2 regions of the Streptomyces sp. NBC_01260 genome follow, and region 2 is predicted to be linked to the other one. Evidence: riboswitches for the same ligand, from Rfam matches in the RefSeq annotation. Region 2 holds a riboswitch; the other holds the start of a gene.
The links. A riboswitch is a leader RNA that binds a small molecule or an ion and turns the genes downstream of it on or off. The one in region 2 is predicted to bind cobalamin.

Region 1 (5,378 bases), 6.4 Mb from region 2:
GACCAGGACGGTGGAGCCGACCCGCGCCGACACATTGCCCGAGGTCCCGACGACCAGGCCGTCGGCCGCCGTCCTGCGGGCGGTGGCGACGACGGCGCCCCAGGCCTCCTCGATGTCCCCTGCCTGTTCGACGCCCCCGGTCCGTTCGACCGGGCCCCGCCACTGATCGCTCATACGAAGATCCTTTCCACTGATGAGCGGTCCATGTTTCCGCTCGCTCCGGAAGATCGTCCGGGGTCGGATTCGGGGCCCACACCGCCCCGTAGCCGTCCCCGGCTGTCGGACCACGGCCAAATGGAGCGACGGCACTCCGATTGGAGTCACCACAACGCCCTGTCCAGTTCATCTTCCGTTCACCCAGGTTGCCTACGTTCCTCGTGCCACTGACGTCGAACGATTGCCTGGGTAAATGGAACACATCACGCTGCTGCTCGCGATTGTGATCGTGACAGCTCTAGTGTTCGATTTCACGAACGGTTTCCACGACACCGCCAACGCGATGGCCACGACCATCTCGACCGGCGCACTCAAACCCAAGACAGCGGTGGCGATGTCCGCCGTTCTCAACCTCGTCGGCGCGTTCCTGTCGGTGGAGGTCGCCAAGACGATCTCCGGCGGGATCATCAACGAGAACGGCCTCAGAACCGAGGTCATCTTCGCGGCGCTCGTCGGCGCCATCCTGTGGAATCTGCTGACCTGGCTGGTCGGACTCCCGTCCAGCTCCTCCCACGCCCTCTTCGGCGGTCTGATCGGCGCCGCGGTGATGTCCGCGGGCTGGTCGTCGGTCGACGGCGGCACGGTCGTCACCAAGGTGCTGCTCCCCGCGGTCGCCGCCCCGGTCGTCGCCGGTCTGGCCGCGCTGCTGGCCACCAAGCTGACGTACCGGATCGGCGGGAAGGTCCGTAACGGCGCCCAGGAGAAGGCCACCGCCAAGGGCTACCGCGCCGGGCAGATCGCCTCCGCCGGGCTGGTCTCCCTCGCGCACGGCACCAACGACGCGCAGAAGACCATGGGCATCATCACGCTGGCCCTGGTCACCGGCGGGGTGCTCTCCCCCGGTTCGAACCCGCCGGTCTGGGTCATCGTCAGCGCCGGTCTGGCCATCGCGCTCGGCACCTACCTGGGCGGCTGGCGCATCATCCGCACCATGGGCAGCGGCCTCACCGACCTCAAGCCGCCGCAGGGCTTCGCCGCCCAGACCAGTGCGGCCACGGTCATCCTGGCCTCCTCGCACCTCGGCTTCTCCCTCTCCACCACCCAGTCCTGCTCCGGCGCCGTGATGGGCGCGGGCCTCGGCCGCCGGGGCGGTGTGGTCCGCTGGTCCACCGCCACCCGGATGTTCGTCGCCTGGGGTCTGACCCTGCCGGCCGCCGGTCTGGTCGGGGCGGGGGCGGAGTTCCTCACCAAGCAGGGCACCTGGGGTGTCGTGCTCGTCGCCGTGCTGCTGGTCGCGGGCTCCGGAGCGATCTGGATCCTGTCGCGCCGCCGGCCGGTCGGCCACGGCGATGTCGCGCCCGGCGGCCAGGACGGCGCTCCCCTCGCGGGCGACGCCGAACCCGCGGGCGTCGTCACCACGGCCATCGCGGCCGTCAGCCCGCCGCCCACCGCGGCCCAGGCGCAGCAGGACCTCAAGACCACCATCCCGGCCCCCGCCGGACCCGTGGCCGACCCGGCGCGACCCGCCACGGTGTGAGAGCGTCCGGGAACCGGGGGCGGCGTCGCGGGACGGGGCACGCGGATCTCCCGCGTTGCCGTCGGTCGATATGGCTCCGCCAGACCTCCCTCCCGCGCCTTGCGGCCGCACGCACCCCGGTCCCGCTCCTTCTCCCGCCCCCCGATTCCCGGACGCTCTAAGGACACATCCCCATGAACATCGACTGGGCAGCCCTCGGCACCGTCTTCGGTGTCTCTCTCGTCGCCACCGTCGCCCTGGTGGGCCTCTTCACCCTGGGCATCGTCGGCCTCTCCAAGCAGCCGGAACCGGCCGCGCAGGGCGGGCAGGCCGGCGGGTCCCTGATGCTGGCCCGCGCGGGCGCGTACGTCTGCTTCGGGCTGTGCGCGGCGGCGGTGGCCTACGGGATCTACATGATCGTCGCCTGACGGCCTCCGGGCCCCCGCAGGCCCCTTCCCGCTCCTGCTCATCGGGCCGGACGCACCTCGGGTGCGTCCGGCCCGATGTGGGTCTCAGCACACTGCACCGTCGCAGGTCAACGGTAGGTTGACTGACGTTCGCGGAGCGTGGTGGACTGCCGGAGCCATTACGGCGACAGCAGAGGAAGCCGGTGCGAATCCGGCGCGGTCCCGCCACTGTCACCGGGGAGCAGTCCCCCACCACCGGAAGTCACGGTCCACGCCAAGCGGACTGGAAGACCGGGGGAACTGCGGATCCGGGAGCCAGGAGACTCTCGTCGCCGGTCACGTCGAACCAGGGCGCGGACCCTGAGTGAGGACATATCGCCATGCCCGGCCGCCGTGCGTCCGTATCCGTGCCGCCCCTGCCACCAACTGCCCGCACGAGGGCCCTTCGAGGCGCAACGGCCGGCTGAACCGTGCGTGCCGATCGCATTTTCGCGTACGGCGCCACGGCCGGTCTGATCGGCGATCTGCTGCTCGGTGATCCCCGCCGGGGACATCCGGTCGCCGCCTTCGGGCGGGCCGCGGCAGGCGTCGAACGCCGTCTGTGGCGCGACCACCGCGGGTGGGGCGCACTGCACACCCTGGTCTGCGCCGGAGGCGCTGCCGGGGGTGCCGCGCTGGCCGCCCGCGCGCTGCGCCGCCGTCCCGCCGCGTCCGTGGCCCTGACCGCCGCCGCCACCTGGTCCGTCGTCGGCGGTACGTCGCTGGGGCGCGAGGCCCGGTCCATCGGTGACGCCCTCGCCGCGGGGGACCTCGGCCTGGCCCGTGAGCGGCTGCCCCATCTGTGCGGCCGCGACCCGCAGTCCCTGGACGGACCGCAGATCGCCCGCGCCGTGGTGGAGTCCGTCGCCGAGAACACCTCGGACGCCGTGGTCGGCGCCCTGGTGTGGGGTGCGCTGGGCGGGGTCCCCGGACTCGTCGGCTTCCGGGCCGCCAACACCCTCGACGCCATGGTCGGCCACAAGTCGCCCCGCTACCTGCGCTACGGCTGGGCCTCGGCCCGCCTCGACGACCTCGCGGGCTGGCCGGGCGCCCGGCTGACGGCGCTGCTCGCGGTAGCAGCCGGGGGCCGGCCCCGGGGAGCGCTGCGGGCCTGGCGGGCGGATGCCGCCAAGCACCCGAGCCCCAACGCGGGCCCCGTGGAGGCCTCCTTCGCGGGCGCCCTCGGCGTACGGCTCGGCGGCACCCTCGCCTACGGCGGCCGCGTCGAGCACCGCCCCGTGCTCAACGGGGAGACGGGCCGGGCGGTGGAGACCGAGGACATCGAACGCGCCGTACGGCTGTCGCGCCGGATCGGTGCGCTGGCCCTCGGCGTGAGCGTGGCGGCCCGGCCGGTCGCCGCCGCGGCCGCACGACGGATCACCTCGACGCGCGGCGCGGGGCCGGACGCCCCGGGTGCGCGCACCTCAGGACGGAGACCGACATGAGCGGCGGACTGCTGGTCGCCGGGACCACCTCGGACGCGGGCAAGAGCGTCGTCACGGCGGGCATCTGCCGCTGGCTGGTGCGCCGGGGCGTGAAGGTGGCGCCCTTCAAGGCGCAGAACATGTCCCTGAACTCCTTCGTCACCCGCGGGGGCGCCGAGATAGGCCGGGCCCAGGCCATGCAGGCCCAGGCCGCGCGGGTGGAGCCGACCGCGCTGATGAACCCGGTGCTGCTCAAGCCCGGCAGCGACCGCTCCAGCCAGGTCGTCCTGATGGGGCGCGCGGTCGGCGAGATGAGCGCCCGCGGCTACCACGGCGGCAGACAGGAGCAGTTGCTGTCCACCGTCGTGGACTGCCTGGAGCAGCTCCGGGGCACGTATGACGCGGTGATCTGCGAGGGCGCGGGCAGTCCGGCCGAGATCAATCTGCGGCGCACGGACATCGTGAACATGGGCATCGCGCGGGCGGCCCGCTTCCCGGTGATGGTCGTCGGAGACATCGACCGCGGCGGGGTCTTCGCGTCGTTCTTCGGTACGACGGCGCTGCTCGCCGCCGAGGACCAGGCGCTGATCGCCGGCTACCTGGTCAACAAGTTCCGCGGGGACGTGTCGCTGCTCGAACCCGGCCTGGACATGCTGCGCGATCTCACCGGACGGCCGACGTACGGGGTGCTGCCGTTCGCCCACGGCCTCGGCATCGACGAGGAGGACGGGCTGCGGGTCTCGCTGCGCGGCACCGTACGGGAGTCGGTCGTCGCCCCGCCGCACGGCGAGGACGTCCTGCGCGTCGCCGTGTGCGCGGTGCCCCTGATGTCGAACTTCACCGACGTCGACGCGCTGGCCGCCGAACCGGGAGTCGTCGTGCGGTTCGTGGACCGCGCCGAGGAACTGTCCGACGCCGACCTCGTCATCGTGCCCGGCACCCGCGGCACCGTGAAGGCGCTGGCCTGGCTGCGCGAGCGCGGGCTCGCCGACGCGCTGCTGCGGCGCGCCGCCGAGGGCCGCCCGGTCCTCGGCATCTGCGGCGGCTACCAGATCCTGGGCGAACACATCGAGGACGAGGTGGAGTCGCGCGCCGGGCAGGTCGACGCGCTCGGGCTGCTGCCCGTACGCATCCGCTTCGACCGTGAGAAGACCCTCGCCCGGCCGGTCGGCGAGGCGCTCGGTGCCCCCGTCGAGGGGTACGAGATCCACCACGGCGTCGCCGAGGTGCGGGGCGGCGAGCCGTTCCTCACCGACGGGCTGGGGCAGCGCCTCGACGGCTGCCGGTCCGGCGCCGTATGGGGCACCCACTGGCACGGCTCGCTGGAGAGCGACGCGTTCCGCCGCCGCTTCCTGACCGAGATCGCGCGGGCCTCCGGCCGCCGGTTCGTGCCCGCCCCCGACACCTGCTTCGCCGAGCTGCGCGAGGAGCAGCTCGACCGCCTCGGCGACCTGATCGAAGAACACGCGGACACCGATGCGCTGTGGCGTCTCATCGAGTCGGGCGCGCCGACGGGACTTCCCTTCATCGCCCCCGGAGCACCCGCGGCACCTGAAGCACCTGGAACCCGAAGGTGAGGGGACCGCGCCCCCTGGCCCCCGCCGCTCCATCGCCGCAGGGGCTCCAACGCCCGCCGCAACCGCTGGAATCCGCCGCCACCAAGGAGGCCTCGTGAGTACGCCGTATCCCTTCACCGCCATCGTCGGGCAGGACGATCTCCGCCTCGGCCTGCTGCTCAACGCCATCTCGCCGGCCGTCGGCGGGGTGCTGGTGCGCGGCGAGAAGGGCACCGCCAAGTCCACCGCCGTGCGCGCACTGGCCGCGCTCATGCCGCAG
Region 2 (5,378 bases):
ACGCTTCGCTGTCTTCACGAGTCAGAGACGAACCACGCGGCAGTCCGCCGATGATTCAAGACAGCCATATGAGAGTGGAATGATAATTCAGGGACGCGACATGACCGACCACCAGTCCTATCTGATCGATTCTGCTCGCATGTGAGCAGAATCGATCAGATAGGACTGGTGGAACCCGCCCACTGAGGGCACGCAACACCCTCGACGGCGCGGAGACCTCTATCCGGCGCCGGACTCCATCTCCCGCACCAGACTGGTGGGCCGCATGTCCGTCCATGCGGCCTCGATCGCATCCAGGCACTCCTGGCGCGACCCCTCCGGCCCTCCCACGCTCCAGCCGCCCGGGATATCGATATGCGCCGGCCACAGTGAGTACTGCCCCTCACCATTCACCAGCGTCACGAAGCGCCCCGACTCGTCATCAAAAGGATTGTTCACTACCGCCCCCTGACTTGTTCTCACACTTTCCACGACATGTTCATCAGCGATCTTCAGGCATGCTGGCGCAAATGAATTCTGCGCCCACACCACCGAGTTACCCACCCCTCGCGGTGCACTCCCGGTCACATGTGACGGCAATGCGCCAGGCCTTGAAGTATCGCCGTCGAGCGGACGAGCTCACCAGGTTTTCCCCGGATTCGCCCGCCCAACCGCAATCACAATAGAGGACGCTTGATGACCGAAGATGCTAATCCGGCCGATTGCTTGCGAGTACGCAATGGGGCATCCAGGAAGCGGGTCGCTCGAGACATATGCCACCCCCCCCTCAACGAAGATATTCGGCCACCCCCGTGCCCCTATTGTGCGCGTATCGCTTAATTCGACCCGCGCAAATCCGGATAGCCGCCGGCGTACGCCCGCAGACTCTGCGACATAGACAGATCGCGCTGCGCCCCCACGCGCCGGTCAAGCGCCCCGCCTCTCAGGGCTTCGGCGTAGTCGCGTGACGTCCGGTTCGTGATCATCCGAGGCCGAGGAGTGCGAGGGGCGGTGTGGATCGCGGGCGTGGGGGCGGAGGCCGGCTGCAATGTTCTTCACCCCGGCTGCCCGGAGGGCTCCGATGGCGAGGTTGCGCCAGGTGGCCATCGCGCGGGGCGCATCGCCGGTCCGCAGCTGTGAGGCGTCCTCGGCGAAGGTGGTGTCGCGGACGTGGTGCGGGGCCTCGATCCTCCGGCGGTCGCGGACGAACCGGGCGAGCTGGGCGGCGGCTTGCTCGGCTGTCAGGCTGGTGACGGCGTTGACCGTGGTCTTGCCGGTCTTGCGGTCGGCGCACCGCCGCTTGATCTGGAGGGCCGGGGCCCGAGCGCCCGGCTTCGACTATGCCCTGGCCGTACGCTCCGATCACCGCCTGGACACCAAAGGCGGAGGCTTCACCACTACCGCCCTGGCCGGCTGCGTCCCGGCCCGCTCCTGGATGCGGATGCGCACCGGCCACGGCCTCAAGGGCGACCGCCACTACGACTGGGGATCAGCCGCACCGTCATGCCGCCCGACCCCAGGGTTCGACGCAGCCCCGATTCCCTTGACCGAAGAAGTAGGGGCCCCGCAGGCCGATGGTGAACGGTCGAGTTGGGCGCCCCCCCGTGTTCGCTGGTGCTGGTACTGCCGTGGACGGCCTGTTCCAAGCCGGTTGATCCAGCGCTGACGGCTTCGTAACGTCTATCTTTCACGGCGGCTGCTGGAGGCGTACCGGGGGGCGTAGCGCTCATGGACGGGCCGGGACCCGGCCCAGCCCGTCCGCATCTCTTGTCGGCAGCATGGTCCCGCCGGGCCGACTGCCCGGCGGGACCATGCGGCGTTCAGGCCGGGGGCTGGCTGTCGCTGGTGGTGACGCGTACGTGGTCGACGACGAGTTGCTGGGGGAAGGTGGTGTTGTTGTCGGGGTCGCCGGGCCAGTAGCCGCCGACGGCGAGGTTGAGGATGAGGAAGAAGGGTTTGTTGAAGGCCCAGGTGTTGCCGCCGGTGTCGGCGGGGGTGCGGTGCTGGTAGACGTTGCCGTCGACGGACCAGGTGACGGAGTCGGGTGCCCAGTCGATGGCGAAGGTGTGGAAGGCGTCGGCGAAGGCCTGGCCGCCGGGGAGGGTGTATCCGGCGCCGATGCCCGCGGAGCCTGAGTAGCCGGGGCCGTGCAGGGTGCCGTGGACGGTGGAGGGTTCGAAGCCGACGTTCTCCATGATGTCGATCTCGCCGGAGTTGGGCCAGCCGACCTGTCCGATGTTGTCACCGAGCATCCAGAAGGCGGGCCACATGCCCTGGCCGCGCGGGATCTTCATCCGGGCCTCGACGTGGCCGTAGGTCTGGGTGAACTTGCCCGAGGTGTTCAGCCGGGCGGAGGTGTACTGGCAGGTGCCGTACCAGCACTGGTAGTTGTTCGGGTTCTCCTTGCGCGCGGTGATGACCAGATGGCCCTGACCGTCCAGCGCGGCATTGCTGCTGCCCGCCGTGTAGTACTGCCGCTCATGGTTGTTGACGTTGTCACCGGTCTCGGTCTGCCACTTGCCGCCGTCCACGGCGGAACCGGCGGCGCCGTCGAAGTCGTCGGTGAACGTCGCGGCGGCGGGCGCCTGGGCCGTGACGGATCCCTGCGCTGCGGGAGACGGTGCGGGGGCGCCGGAGGCGAAGCCGGAGGTGGCCGAGACGAGGGCGAGCACCGAAAGTGCCGAGACCAGGAGGCGCCTGGTCAGGTGGGGGGAACTCATGGAATTTCCTTTCCGTACAGGACGGAGGAAAAGCGACTCGCCATGCATATGACAAGTGGGGCCATGGCGGCCACGTGGGGGAGTTGAGGCCTTAGTTCACTACGTGATTTAAGAAGTGAACCAAGACCGTGTCAAGGCTCCGTACGGACCACAGTTCTTGCACACACCGAACCCACAGCCCCTCGGTCCGTTCGTCAGGTCTCCGGCTCCGCCGCGAGCGGCCGGCCGCAGCGCAGGTTCCACCGCCCCGACCTGCCGCTGAGCTCCGTGACCGTCAGCGGGGCCACGTCCAGCCGCCAGAAGGCCTGCGGCGGCAGGTCCAGTGCGTGGACGGCCGCGGCGCGGATCACGGCAGGCTCGGCCACCCCCAGCACCGGGCCGTCGTCACTCCCGCGCAAGGAGTCGAGCCATGCGCCCACTCGGGCGCACAGCTCCAGCAGCGACTCACCCCCGTGCGGAGCGGCGGACGGATCCGCCAGCCAGGCCGCCACCCGATCCGGCTCGTCCGCGCTCACCTCGGTGAGCCGCGCGCCGGACCAGCGGCCCATCTCCCAGTCCCGCAGGGCGTGTTCGGGATGGCACCGGAGTCCCAGCGCGTCCGCGGTGGTGGCGCAGCGCAGGGACGGTCCCCGCAGGCGCCTGCCCGCGGCCGACACCGCGTCCGCGGCTGCCCGGGCCTGCCGGAGCCCGGAGTCGTCAAGTGGTGCGTCGCCGGCGAACCGGGCCTCGCGCAGCGCGGCGTTCATCGCCGGTGAGATCAACATCACCCGTACCGTCATTACCGCTCTCAACTCCCTGAACTGTGCCCACTTGGTCAAGCACACCACGGCATCCGGGCCCCGGGGTGCCCCGGGTGGCGCCATGGCGGCGCCCGCGCCCAGACGGTATGGTCGCGACGACATGACGAGGGTGTGACGGAAGTCCGGTGAGAATCCGGCACGGTCGCGCCACTGTGAACCCGTACCTGTGCGGTAAGTCAGACCCAGCACCTTCGTCTCAGGCACCACGATCGGGACGCGTGTTCCCACAGGAGGTTCTGCCATGGCACAGACTGCTGCCCCCGCCACCGGCGCACCCGCCATCACCCCCATCTCGCTCAAGGCCATTGCCCCTTGGGCGGTCTTCTTCGGCGTCGTCATGCTGATCCTGCTCTACTTCGTCGGCGCCGAGCAGGGCGCCACCTCCGTCATCTCGGGCGCGGGCGTGCACGAGTGGGTCCACGACGGCCGTCACCTGCTCGGTTTCCCCTGCCACTGACCCACCGGGCTGATCCAGGGGAATCCCTCATGAACTCCATATCTGTCAGAGCTCTACTGGTCCGCGGCATGCTGGCCGGCCTCGTCGCGGGCGCGCTCGCGCTGATCGTCGCCTACTGCCTCGGTGAGTCCCGCGTGGACGCGGCCATCGCCCTCGAAGAGGCGCACAGCCACGACCACGGCGGCGGCGAGGAACTCGTCAGCCGCACCGTGCAGTCCACCGCGGGCCTCGCCACCGGCGTACTCGTCTTCGGAGTGGCCATCGGCGGCATCGCCGCACTCGTCTTCTGCTACGCGCTCGGCCGGATGGGCCGGTTCGGCCCGCGGGCCACGGCGGCGCTGATCGCGGGAGCTGCCCTGCTGGCCGTGTACGTCGTGCCGTTCCTGAAGTACCCGGCGAATCCGCCGGCGGTCGGCAACCCCGACACCATCGGCAAACGCACCGCGCTGTTCTTCCTGATGGTCGCTCTCAGCGTGCTGCTGGCCGTCGTCGCCGTCATCCTCGGCAAGCGGCTGGCTCCCCGCACGGGTGCCTGGAACGCGACGATCACCGCAGCGGCCGGCTATGTGCTGCTGATCGGCCTCGCGTACGCCTTCCTGCCCTCGTTCAACGAGGTCGGAAAGGACTTCCCGGCCACCCTGCTGTGGCAGTTCCGGCTGGCCACGCTCGCGGTCCAGTTCACGCTCTGGACCACCTTCGGCCTGGTCTTCGGCTACCTCACCGAACGGCTGCTGGTGCCGAGGGCCGGGGCGGTCACGGCCGGCAGCGGAACGGCGAAACGAGCCGCCACCGCCGCAGGCTGACCGACGCGGACACGGTCCGGGCCGGAGTACGGCTGAACCCGCAGGGTGCGATCCCGGCGGGTTCAGCCGTCTCCGGCCCCGCCTCACTCCTGCCGCACCGCGTCGTCCCAGTCCATCCGGTAGTGCTTCAGGAGCGAGTCCTGCCTCACCAGACGCATGCCCGCGGCCGTCATGACGCGCTGGGACGCGAGGTTGTCGAGGTCGGCGTCCCCGTGCACGCAGGCGACGCCCCGGGCGCGGGCGAACCGCAGCAGCGCGCGGAGCGCCTCGGAGGCGTACCCCATGCCCTGGACCGACGGCACGAGTCCATAACCGATCGTGACGTGCCCGTCCCCGTCGGGTACGCCGTGGAACCCTATCCCGCCGATCACCGGCCCGTCCTCGCCGAGCTGTATCTCGTAGGAGCCGAACGGGCTCGGATCCCCGGTGTCCGCACAGGTGTTGAGGAAGCGCGCGGCCGCCGCCCGCTCGCCCGGGGAGGGGTACCCGGCTGCCCAGCGGACGCCGTCCGGCGGCAGGCCCTCCACCACGTGCTCGGCATCGGAGACGCTTATCGGGCGGAGCAGGAGGCGTGGCGTGCCGAGAACAGTCATGACTCAGCTGACTATCACGCGCCAGG

Region 1: it holds a riboswitch for cobalamin, as region 2 does, so the genes downstream of both, OG322_RS30030 (cobalamin biosynthesis protein) here and OG322_RS01475 (CbtB domain-containing protein) in region 2, are expected to answer to the same signal.

The regions. Positions count from the first base shown of each region.
Region 1 covers NZ_CP108464.1:6,732,295-6,737,672, reverse strand. The annotation lists gene OG322_RS30045 (class II aldolase/adducin family protein) at 1-174, opposite strand, end outside; gene OG322_RS30040 (inorganic phosphate transporter) at 410-1,693, shown strand; gene OG322_RS30035 (hypothetical protein) at 1,867-2,100, shown strand; cobalamin riboswitch at 2,273-2,405, shown strand; gene OG322_RS30030 (cobalamin biosynthesis protein) at 2,550-3,563, shown strand; gene OG322_RS30025 (cobyric acid synthase) at 3,560-5,119, shown strand; gene OG322_RS30020 (putative cobaltochelatase) at 5,214-5,378, shown strand, end outside.
Region 2 covers NZ_CP108464.1:307,452-312,829, reverse strand. The annotation lists gene OG322_RS01490 (MbtH family protein) at 220-438, opposite strand; partial or broken gene OG322_RS01485 (glycoside hydrolase family 16 protein) at 1,815-2,699, opposite strand; gene OG322_RS01480 (histidine phosphatase family protein) at 2,894-3,478, opposite strand; adenosylcobalamin (AdoCbl) riboswitch at 3,602-3,695, shown strand; gene OG322_RS01475 (CbtB domain-containing protein) at 3,741-3,956, shown strand; gene OG322_RS01470 (CbtA family protein) at 3,986-4,759, shown strand; gene OG322_RS01465 (GNAT family N-acetyltransferase) at 4,843-5,352, opposite strand.